Regions from separate parts of the Peribacillus sp. N1 genome, predicted to be linked through region 2. Evidence: riboswitches for the same ligand, from Rfam matches in the RefSeq annotation. Region 2 holds a riboswitch; the other holds the start of a gene.

Region 1 (5,668 bases), on a different contig from region 2:
AAGAGGATATTCCCTTGCTTGTCCGTCACTTGATTGAGAGAAATGGTCATGGAGATATTTCATTTTCAAATGAATCCATTGAAAAATTACAGCAATACAACTGGCCAGGCAACATACGCGAACTTTCTAATGTGGTCATGCGCACGCTAACTCTTGCAGACAATAAGTCGGTAATAACCGCCAATGATATCTCTCTATCCAACAGCCAGATCACCACTGACAAAAATGTGTCCCTTAATGAGATTCAGTCAACAGAAAACCTTCTTGAAGAGTGGCGAAAAAGACTGGTGGCCGATTTTAATGAGAAGGATGAACTGATGCTTGAAGAAATCCTTACGGAAATCAAACAGCTTCAATCGAAAATTGGAAAGGAGCTCGTCATGCAGGCACTGCAAAAAACCTACGGCAACCGGAATGAAGCTGCCAAACGCTTGCAAATATCCATAAGGAAATTGCGCTATATATTAAATGAGAAGAGCCAGACATAATAAAAAGGAGGGTGCCCCGTTCCAGGGCTTCCTCCTCTGTTACTATTCTAGCGTCAATACGATGCGTCCGTTGATTTCTCCCTTTTCCATCATTGAAAACACGTCATTGATTTCATCAAGCTTTCTTGTTTCAATATTCGTTCTGACTTTACCCTCAGCCGCAAATTGAACAGCTTCCTGTAGATCTTTTCTCGTCCCGACGATGGACCCTTTTACAGTTACCCCATTTAACACTGTATCAAAAATCGGGATTGGAAGTTCATCATTCGGCAATCCGACTACGACAAGTGTGCCTCCCCTCTTGACAGAACTGTAAGCCTGTTCGAATGCTTTTTTCGTAACCGCTACAGAAATAGATGCCTGCACACCGCCAACTTTATCCTTTATGGCCTGTACAGGATCTGTCTTAAGCCCATTAACCGTGTAATCCGCCCCCAGTTCCGTTGCCAGATCAAGCTTATCATCTTGAATATCGACAGCAATGACATTAAAGCCCATCGCTTTCGCGTATTGCAGGGCAACATGTCCCAATCCGCCAATTCCATAAACCGCTACCCAATCACCAGGTTTTGCTTCTGATACCTTAAGCGCTTTATACGTCGTTACACCTGCACAGAAAATCGGTGATACCTCCGCAAAGTCAAGCCCTTCAGGAACCTTCACCACATATTTGGCAGGTGCTTTACAATATTCCGCATACCCGCCGTCCACGGAATAGCCTGCATTCAATTGATCCAAGCAAAGCGTTTCCCTGCCAGTCAGACAATATTCACAATCGCCACAGGCTGAATAAAGCCAAGGGATCCCAACACGGTCACCCACTTTCAAGGAAGTTACGCCTTCTGCCACCTTTTCTATAATGCCCACACCCTCATGTCCGGGGATAAGCGGAAGCTTGGGTTTTATCGGCCAATCACCATGTACCGCATGTAGATCGGTATGACACACGCCACAGGCTTTAATTTTCACTAATATCTCACCATACTCCAATTCCGGAATGGGCACTTCTTTAATCTCAAGTTTTTGGTTAAATTCATTGACGACCGCCGCTTTCATTGTCTTGACCTGTTGTTTTGCATTTACAGTGCTTGCCTCTTGTTTTACATTCATAATTCATATTCCTCCCTTAATTCAGTGGATATTATTTCTTGCTACTACTTAAATTTGCACTACTGCACTACCTAAAATAGATGCAAGTGCCATGCCACTGCAAAAAGGCCAATAAGACAGCAATCACAAAAAAAAGTGCCGAAAAATCGGCCCATTTGGACGAATTAACGGCTCAAGTTGGACGAAATCCGGTTTGTATATTGCAGAAAAAATGGCTCACCCTATAAATAGGAGGTGTCTAAAACATGGACCAATTTGAAAAAGCCTATGAATCATATAAACAGCAGGGAACACCGCAAGCAAACCAACCTGATTCAGCAGGAAAAGAAGAAATCATCGCCGTAAGGAAAAATGAAGAGGACAATATTATCGCCATCAAGACGAACTCCGGCCGCGAACTCGACTACCCCACAGCCCTTGCGGAAGCAAAGACGGGCAACCTGGCCAATGTTGACGTCTTTCATAAATATGGACGTGACATATTGCGGAGTGAGCCCGATGGGATAAAGGAAAATAACCTGGATCAACTGCCGGAGTTTTGAAATTTCGGGGAGACTGCCTGATATGGGCAGTTTTTTTCTGTCTGGATGAGCTAAAAAAGAACCAGCATGATTAGCCGGATCTTATTTTTCGTAAGGATAGGATTCAGAGATTTCGAGCAGTCGGCCGCAGGACTCGACAACCTCGATGATTTCCATCCATGACATGTCCAGACCCAGTTCATTAGCATGGGAAATCTTATCCCGTAACTTTCGGATGGCATTCGCATCCTTCTTCCCTTTACTTTTCGAAGGGATTTGGAAGAAGTGCCTCAATTCTTTATCTTTATGTATAATATCGAATTTATCACTGATTTGCAGGCACTCTATTATATTGATATCCTCATTTTTATCGATTCTCCTTCTATATAATTCGGTTGCCTTTTCTAAACGGTCTTCGCTGATCATTGGATACCAGCTGCCATCGCCGAATCTATCCAGGATGATATCGCTCATCCTCATTTCCAATAAGGTAATATATCCGAATATCAGCATCCTGATCGGAGGCTTTTGAAGGTCGGCATGGGTAATCAACATTTTAATTGAATTATTCTCCAAGACGAACACCCTTGTTTTATTCTTGAAAATATGGAGAAGCTGGATCAAAGGGGTTGAGTCCGAAACCATTTCCCTTGGTGAAAAGTTTCTCATATATTCAGAAATACTTCCTTCACCTAGTTCGTCCCTTTCGATATACCCGATGATTTCCCCTTGATCTTGGACAGCCAATATATCAAAATTCTTTTTCTCCAATGCTTTCTGAATATCCAGCGCCAGATCATTTTTATGGCAAAACTCAAGCTCCTGGGCAATGCTCTTAACCGTTATATTTTCTTCATAAAGAGTTTTAAGACTAAGATAGCTGCTATTGCTTTTTCTTTCGCTTCCATTTAACATCTTTCAACCTCCGCTCAGGAACACTTTCTGCCCGCTTTCCGCTTTAATCATGGAAATGCATGCGGCCCCCACAAATAAAGTCCACTGCAGTGGACTCAATCCCAATCATGTGAATCTAATTTTTTAACACATTAATCAAATGACATCAACTGTATTGCCTACCGCCGCTTCCTCATTCTCCTTTTCTTCCCAACCCTTACAAACATCCACCCACTCCTTCGCACCTGAATATTCAAACAATTCAGCGGGTGTAAGTTCTATTGCAGAGTTCGCACTGCCGCAAGCCGGGAACAATGACTCGAAGCGCTTCATCGATACATCAAGAAAAACAGCTAAATCGTTTGCCAGACCAAACGGGCAAACGCCTCCGATTGCATGGCCGGTCTGTGCAAGCACTTCTTCAGGCGAAAGCATTCGTGCCTTGAAACCGAATGTCTGACGAAATTTCTTATTATCCACTTTAGCGTCCCCTGCGGCAACTACCAAAATCGCGTGTTCACCTTCCCCTTTAAAGGAAAGAGTCTTAGCAATCCGCGCTGGGATAACACCGATGGTTTCCGCTGCCTCAATCACCGTAGCACTCGATGTTTCGAACTCCTTTACGTCGCCTTCCCGATTCCATTGTTTAAAATGGCTTTTGACACTCTCGATTGACATTTTATATTCACTCCTTTTACGTACATATTGAAATAATATCATCCTTCATTGCAATAAATCAAAATCCTATTGTGCTACTTCTACTGGGTAAACTAATAAATTAAAACCATTCTTTACAAATTGACGAAACAAGCGTACATGGGATACTATTAATAATCGGGTAAACGCCTACACGTGGTTCGTAACCATCCCACGATAAAAAACTAGGGAGAGAGTAAAATGAATGTTCGTACACTCGTGATAAACGGGTTATTGGCTGCCTTGTATGTGGCGGTCTCATTGGTGTTTAAACCAATAGCTTTTGAGATGTTCCAATTCCGTGTACCGGAAATGTTGAATCATCTGATTGTATTCAATAAAAAGTATATCTACGGTATCGTTGGCGGGGTCTTCATATCGAATCTGCTCTTTTCGCCGATGGTGCCATATGATTTGATTTTTGGGGTGGGGCAATCCCTGCTCGCCTTATTGCTTGTCATTTATATTTCTCGTTTCATAAAAGGCATTAAAGGACGGATGATCGCCACGATTATCTTTTTCACGTTCACAATGTTTTTAATTGCAATTGAACTGAACCTTGCCTTTGGCTTGCCATTCTGGCTAAGCTGGATGACTACAGCTGTCGGTGAGTTCGTCGTCCTCCTGATCGGAGCGCCAATCATTTATGGAATGAACAAAAGAATTCAGTTTGAAAAGTGGCTTTAAAAGGAATCTTCGCGCCGTTAGGCCACTATAATGGAAAAGAGCTGTCTGCATGATGCGGCAGCTCTTTTTTTTCACCAATGAACTCGAAAATGATAAACTATTAGTAAGAATGGTGGTGGCCCTTTGAAAAAAGTCCTGACCATAATAGGTCTACTTGTAATCGCAATATTTATATACTCTAATGCTGAGCTGTTCACTTTGGTTTGGAAAAGTGACCTGGATTCTGTTATTGGTATATTGAAGGAAAACCTTCTGCTTACATTTATTGTGACATTCGTATTGATGTTTGTACAAAATTCTTTTACAATCATCCCCTTAATTTTGCTCCTGACTATCAATGTCACGATATTCGGATTCATATATGGCTATCTATGGAGTTGGTTTACAAGTGTTGTTGCCTCAGGATTCATTTTTTATGCAGCAAGAAACTGGTTTCAGGAGCTTCTCTTAAAGAAGATTGGTGAAAAATGGCAGGAAACCGTTGTGGAGCATGGCTTCATGTACGTTTTTACAGGAAGGATTTTCCCGCTTATCCCAACAAGCTTAATTAACTTGGCAGCTGGAGTCAGCACTGTCACGTTCAAGGATTTTTTATTAGCAACGGCGCTTGGCAACCTTATATACTTTTTCTTCCTATCGCTGATTCCCTATGGACTGCTATCTGTTGAAATGAACCAATATACGCTAGCTGCACTCGCACTCCTCTTCTTACTATTTTTCATTATCTATAAGCGTACAAAAAAGAAAAAGAAACTTACCTTCTTCAGAAAAAACAGGTGACCACATTGGCCCCTGTTTTTTTATTTAGGATTCTGCATATATTTTTTTTCGATAGTTTGTTAAAATGTGTATGTAATTTTACCTTTGAAATGTCTAAAATCAGGGAGAATCTCCATGTCCAAACGCTCCATCTTAGCAATATATATCCTATCCGGGATTCTTACATTAGTCGTATTCGACTATTTTTTAACTACAAATATCCAAAACAAGGAAGTCTTCGTTCAACTGCAAAGAGTGGAAGGCTTTGTTTTCCTTTTATCAATAGGCTTGGTCTTATATCTTTATTTAGCTAAAAGGGAAGAATTCAAACGATTAAAAGAGGCGGAACAACGTCGGCGTACACTCATCAATTCGATGGTTGATTTCGTTAACTTCAAGGATGGTGATGGCCGATGGCTTGAATCCAATACCTTCGGGCTGCAATTATTTCAATTGGAGCATGTAGATTATAAGGGAAAAAGAGACAGTGAGCTCGCCGAATACTCCGAATTT
Region 2 (5,668 bases):
GGAAACATTCTTGCCCACCCTTTGTCAGATGAACAGTTAGGTTTGAAGGGCTCAATGATTACGACCTTTGTGTTAGTGATTTTATATATAATTAGTGTGTTTACGGGTCTTAAGTGGGGTAAACTCCGAAGGTTTTTTGACTCCGCCCCCTTTCCACTTATCGAAAATGGACAAATCATTTACAAAAGCTTGGCACGGGCCCGAATCTCGATCGATTTTTTATTATCGGAATTAAGAAAAGAAAAAGTCAAAGATATTCAAAAAGTATCACTCGCACTATGGGAACCAGGTGGTACCATTTCATTGTTCTTATATCCTCAATATGAAGCGGTAACCCCAGCAGATATGCACCTAGCAACAAATGCCTTCACATTTCCTAAAACGATTATTAAAGAGGGAAAGATTGATTCTAAAGAATTAAATCGGGGCGGCAAGGACGAAGCATGGCTGAAAAACAGAATCAAAATAACATATAATGCCGACGTGAACGATATTTTATTGGCAACTATTGACAATAACGATGCCTTAAATGTCTTTTTCTACAAATAAATCTTCAGCCAAAGTAAAATCCCCTCAAGTATAGTGTAAAGCCTACTTATGAATGAAGGCTTTACACAGTTTTACTTAAAGGGGATTTATCAACTCGCTTATTACTCCGACCAGTTCAGTGTATTTAAGAACTTATATACATCTTCATACACCTGTTCACGTTCCTTGCCCAATGTGATAATATGACCTGAATTTTCATACCATATCAAGTGTTTATGCTGCGTATCGACTTCATTGAAAATCGCTGTAGCACTCTCCGTATAGTCAGGATCATCCAAGCGCCCTTGTAAAACAAGCGTTGGTGATGTGATTAAATCTAAATTTTCACCTGTCTCATTTATAATATTCAGCACATCTTTAAGTTGAGGCATAGGCTCTTCTTCCAGCAGCTTCACTTCTGCAGCAATTTGGTCTGCATTTTTGCCCTCAAACTTCTTATAAGCCTGTGCATAATTGAGCAAGCGGTTCTTTTGTCGATCGATACTTTTCCCTTGCGTCGGAGCGCACATTGAAACTACGCCTTTTACAGGCAATTCAATTCCCACTTTTAATGAGAAAACTCCTCCTAAGGAAATTCCTACAACAGCAATTTCTTCATAGCCTTCTTCTTTAAGGAATTTATAGCCATTAACTACATCTTCCCACCATTCCTTTGGACCAGTCTTAACGAGTTCCTCACCAGACACTCCATGCCCTCTATAAAGAGGTCCGTGGCAAGTATAGTCAAGATCATTCAAGTATTTCCCTAATTTCTTCATATCTCCTGTACTTCCGGTAAACCCGTGAAGTAAAAGAACAGCTCTCTTTCCACCAATATATGTGAATGGCTCTGGTGCTTTCACTTTCATCTATCTAGGACCTTCTTTCTTTGCTCTTGTTGATAAATAGAATCTAAATGATTTTTGAAAAAAAATCAATTAATACCCCTTGAGTAGTGATTCTTCTATCCTATTCCGTATTTTCATTAAAACAATTAAATCATGTATATAGTATCCTTACCACACTCTTCACAACTCATCCGTTCCGAAGCACATTTTACTATGATTAAATTTATTTAGCAATCGTCATTTAACCATTTTTTTTTAGAAAAGTAAAATGCACCTTGTGATACGATGTACAACGTATTACACTTTAGAAATGAAAAGGAGGAGAATTTATTTGGATAAAGAATTAATGAAGGGAAGCATTGACCTCCTTTTGCTTTCACTTCTTTCACAAAAAAAGCTATACGGCTATGAAATCACGAAAATTTTGAAGGAAATGAGCATGGGCAAATATCAAATAAGTGAAGGCACCCTCTACTCCGCCCTGAAACGGTTAGAAAAAAAAGAATTCATAAAAGGCCATTGGAAAGAGTCCGAGTCAGGCCGCAGGAAATATTATCATGTCACCGAAAATGGACAAACCGAACTTGAACGGAAGCGAGAATGCTTTTTCTTCCTCGAAAAATTAGTTCGGAAAACCACAGAGCAATTCTAAACAAAATACAAAGCTTCCTAGCCCCATTAATGGAACGGTGCAGGAAGCTTTTTTTGATGTTTACTCGTGAATTCATGCGGCACTCTTGTGTTCGCACTGTTTACTCGTGAATTTGCGCTGTTTACTCGTGAGTTTCGCACTTTTACTCGTGAGTTTGGACTGTTTACTCGTGAATTTTGCACTTTTACTCGTGAATTCGTACTGCACACTTAGTTCGCACTATTTAATCGTGAGTTTTTCACGTTTACTCGCGAGTTACTCCGTTAACGCGCAAAAAAAGGACCTATTTTGGTCCTTTTTTGTCAATTCCTTTATGCTTGCGATAATTGGCGCAGGAGAGCTTCATGCATTCCCCTTGAACATGGGGGCCATATTTTTCACGAAAGGCCTCGAGGCAATAGCATTTATCTTCTTCCTTTTTGGTTCCTTCCATCGAGTGCACCCCTCCTGGCATTTAACTGGAGACTACACGTTTCTCCAGTTCTACGTTGATTCGTCCCAACAGTACGGCACCAATTGACTGTATGATGGTTTTAACGATGATTTGCCCGATGACCGCAGCGGGTACTGCTTCCCATGGCAATATATTGGCACCCAGTGGACTTAGGCCAATCACGACAAATATCACCGAATCGAAAAATCCTCCAACGATCCCGCTGTAAAACACCCTCCAACTCATCGGAAGCTTTAAACGGGTATAAATTTCCGTGTCCGCCGTTTCTGCGACCACAAACGATAATGCGGAAGCAAATACAATCAGTAACGTATCCCCTAATAAAAATGATACACATGCAGATAGAATAAGTGCAGTGACGATACATATATAGGTCTTCGCGCGGCCGAATTTATTCTGGACCAGATCTCGGAAGATGAAGGTTCCCCCGATGAGCAATGTCCCCATCGGGATGATGAACATGCCAAAATGTAATGGCGCAAAAGCTGCTGTAACCACATTCGCCGTGATTATGGATACTAAATACAATAAAATTCTTAACATTTCTTAATTCTCCTTATACAGAAAAAACAGCACCCTAAGAAAGAGCACTGTTCTCCTTAGTTTTTTTGAGAGGGTAGCTAGAACCTCTTCCGCCCGGGCGGATTATCATTTTCCTCATTTATCGTAGCTTGAAAACGATTGGAAATCAAGAAGTTTCCATATGGCCCTTTTATGTCACGGAGAATCCGATATTAGCAATTCACTTCAAATCTTCTTCAATGCAATGACTTTGCCGATTTCTGTCGCAAAAAACTGCTTGACCGCCTGTATATGAAAGCCGAAAATCAATGATAGAGTCATGTTACGATCTTGATACCTTATTTGGCGAGGAGGAAAAAGAATTATGAAAAAAACTACGTTTGTCTATCCTATTTATATCGCAAGCACACCAGAGAAGCTTTGGGAAGCCTTGACGAGTGGTGAAGTCACGAAGAAATATCACTTTGGATTGCAAGTACAGTCTGACTGGCAAGAAGGGGCAGCCGTTAAATATTTGCTGGAAGATGGGCGGATTACTGATCATGGTAATGTACTTAAATGCGAGCCGTTGCACCTGCTCTCGTTTACATGGATCATGGCAGGAGACGAAACACCTCGCGAGCAGCCTACACGGGTCACTTTTGAATTACAGAAAATGGGCGATTCGACTGTGAAGTTAATTCTTAGGCATGAGGAGCTTTTGAAGACAGATTTCGTATATGATGACAATACCTATGAAGGCTTGAATAATGGATGGCCAGCCATTCTAAGTAACCTGAAGAGCTTGCTTGAAACTGGACGGACACTGCCGTCAATATCAGTAGATTGGGATAGTGGAAAACAATAAAAACAAATCGAAAGAGAGTTGTTTTAGTATGGATACCCAAATAATCACGAAATTTAAGATAATCAAGCCAGCTAATGAAGTGTTTGAAGCCATAGTGAATCCTGAAAAAATCAGGAATTTCTGGTTCTCATCGAGTTCGGAAAGATGGGAACAAGGCAGGACACTTACATTGAGATACAACGAATACGATGCTGAAGTGGTCATTAATGTAATGGAAGTTGAGGAAAATAGGAAAATCGTGTTTGCGTGGGGCGGAAATGATCAAGAAACGATTGTTACCATTACACTAAAAGAGATGGATAAAACGAGTACAATCATTGAAGTAAACGAATCAGGATTGAGTGAGGACGACCCTGAAATAATAAACAAAATGATCGGACAAAAAGAAGGTTGGGTTTATACATTAACCTGTTTAAAGGGTTATTTAGAAAATGGCGTTAATACTTTGAGAGCATCATTGGTTTTTTAATTATTAAAGGGTGCTGGTTCAGATGTATAAGGCATCCGTTAAGCAAGCTCCTTCCTAATGTCGATTGTCTAAATCAACTAAGGGAGGAGACCTAGATGTTCCCGAGAAAAAACTGCCCGTATGGTTTGACACGAAATTCAATCGGAAATCACTTTTAGATACATGCCCTTTGAAGCTTTTTTGTAGGCTTCAATTCCCATTTTCTTGACTTTTTCCGATAAACTGGATGATATTACCAATTGGGTTCCTTGAATAACTGAAGGATCTATCAGGCGCATTTTATTTTTCCGATGTATATCGTATTCCACTTGATCTTCTTTCAACTTTACATTACCATGGATCCGTTTTAACAGGTTTTGAACTTCATGGTCTTCAGTGAAGCTTAACAAGCACATGACTTCTTCATCTGTACCGAGTAAGTCATCAAGGCTGATCAGTTTTTTTGCTAAAGCCACTTTTAAGGTCTTTGCCAAGATATCATAGCCATATATATTAAGTGGGTTCATGAAAAAATCAATAACTTCGCTGTAATACGTTTTCACAAACCATTCCGCCGATTCAATATTATCCAGATACATCCTTCCATTTATTATGATTACATGTTCTAGAAATTCTTTAATGGCTTCGATTGTGATATGTCCATATTGATACATATCCCGGAGCGTATAATCTACCCGATCGGCACATAACTCAGGTGCTGGCTGTTCAAGCAATTCCCATTTTGATTGAAAAATGACTTTACGATCATATCCAAATTCCTTCAGTATAAATGGGATTTCGGATTCCATAATGACTTGTTCATATATTTTTTCATGATAATCTTCATCCTTACAATCCAGAACGAAATCAATTACATGTGAGAATGCAGTGTGGGATACGTCATGCAGCAAGCCCGCGATTTGTTCCTCCAATGAACCTCCAAGCGCTTTTATTAAAAGCATCACACCAATTGAATGGTCAAATCGTGTGACATCCCACTTCTCATTAACTAAATAACTTGCCCCGCCTTGATGTATCCCCTTCAATCTTTGGACCGGTTTGCTTACTATCAGCTCTTCCAGAACTCCCTCTACAATGTGTTCCCCATAGATACTATCCGAAACTATCAATAACTGCCGCCTCCACCATTAGTTTACTCATTACAGACAGGTGATTTCACTGATTTTTTTCTGTAAAAATTATTTCTCCCTTTTGATTTTGCTCATATTGCTTTTTTACCAAATTTTCCAATTCCTCTTCATCATTCAAATCGACATCACTCGGATTGACCTCATCAACTCCATCTATGATCATCATTTCATTTATTATTACCTGATCTCGTGGATACACTTCAAAAATGTCTTCTACA

Evidence for each region. A riboswitch is a leader RNA that binds a small molecule or an ion and turns the genes downstream of it on or off. The one in region 2 is predicted to bind preQ1.
Region 1: linked by a shared signal. The riboswitch ahead of ACYP5M_RS16125 (QueT transporter family protein) and the one ahead of ACYP5M_RS10935 (VUT family protein) in region 2 are both predicted to bind preQ1.

Annotation. Positions count from the first base shown of each region.
Region 1 covers NZ_BAAHZO010000004.1:51,192-56,859, reverse strand. The annotation lists gene ACYP5M_RS16150 (sigma-54-dependent transcriptional regulator) at 1-488, shown strand, start outside; gene adhP (alcohol dehydrogenase AdhP) at 531-1,544, opposite strand; gene ACYP5M_RS16140 (DUF3892 domain-containing protein) at 1,844-2,140, shown strand; gene ACYP5M_RS16135 (hypothetical protein) at 2,222-3,034, opposite strand; gene ACYP5M_RS16130 (YbaK/EbsC family protein) at 3,170-3,691, opposite strand; PreQ1 riboswitch class I at 3,860-3,904, shown strand; gene ACYP5M_RS16125 (QueT transporter family protein) at 3,911-4,396, shown strand; gene ACYP5M_RS16120 (TVP38/TMEM64 family protein) at 4,520-5,176, shown strand; gene ACYP5M_RS16115 (PAS domain S-box protein) at 5,291-5,668, shown strand, end outside.
Region 2 covers NZ_BAAHZO010000002.1:510,894-516,561, forward strand. The annotation lists gene ACYP5M_RS10915 (DUF421 domain-containing protein) at 1-549, shown strand, start outside; gene ACYP5M_RS10920 (alpha/beta hydrolase) at 651-1,397, opposite strand; gene ACYP5M_RS10925 (PadR family transcriptional regulator) at 1,708-2,028, shown strand; gene ACYP5M_RS10930 (hypothetical protein) at 2,312-2,461, opposite strand; gene ACYP5M_RS10935 (VUT family protein) at 2,483-3,025, opposite strand; PreQ1 riboswitch class I at 3,076-3,118, opposite strand; gene ACYP5M_RS10940 (SRPBCC family protein) at 3,369-3,851, shown strand; gene ACYP5M_RS10945 (SRPBCC family protein) at 3,880-4,320, shown strand; gene ACYP5M_RS10950 (HD domain-containing protein) at 4,458-5,429, opposite strand; gene ACYP5M_RS10955 (hypothetical protein) at 5,476-5,668, opposite strand, start outside.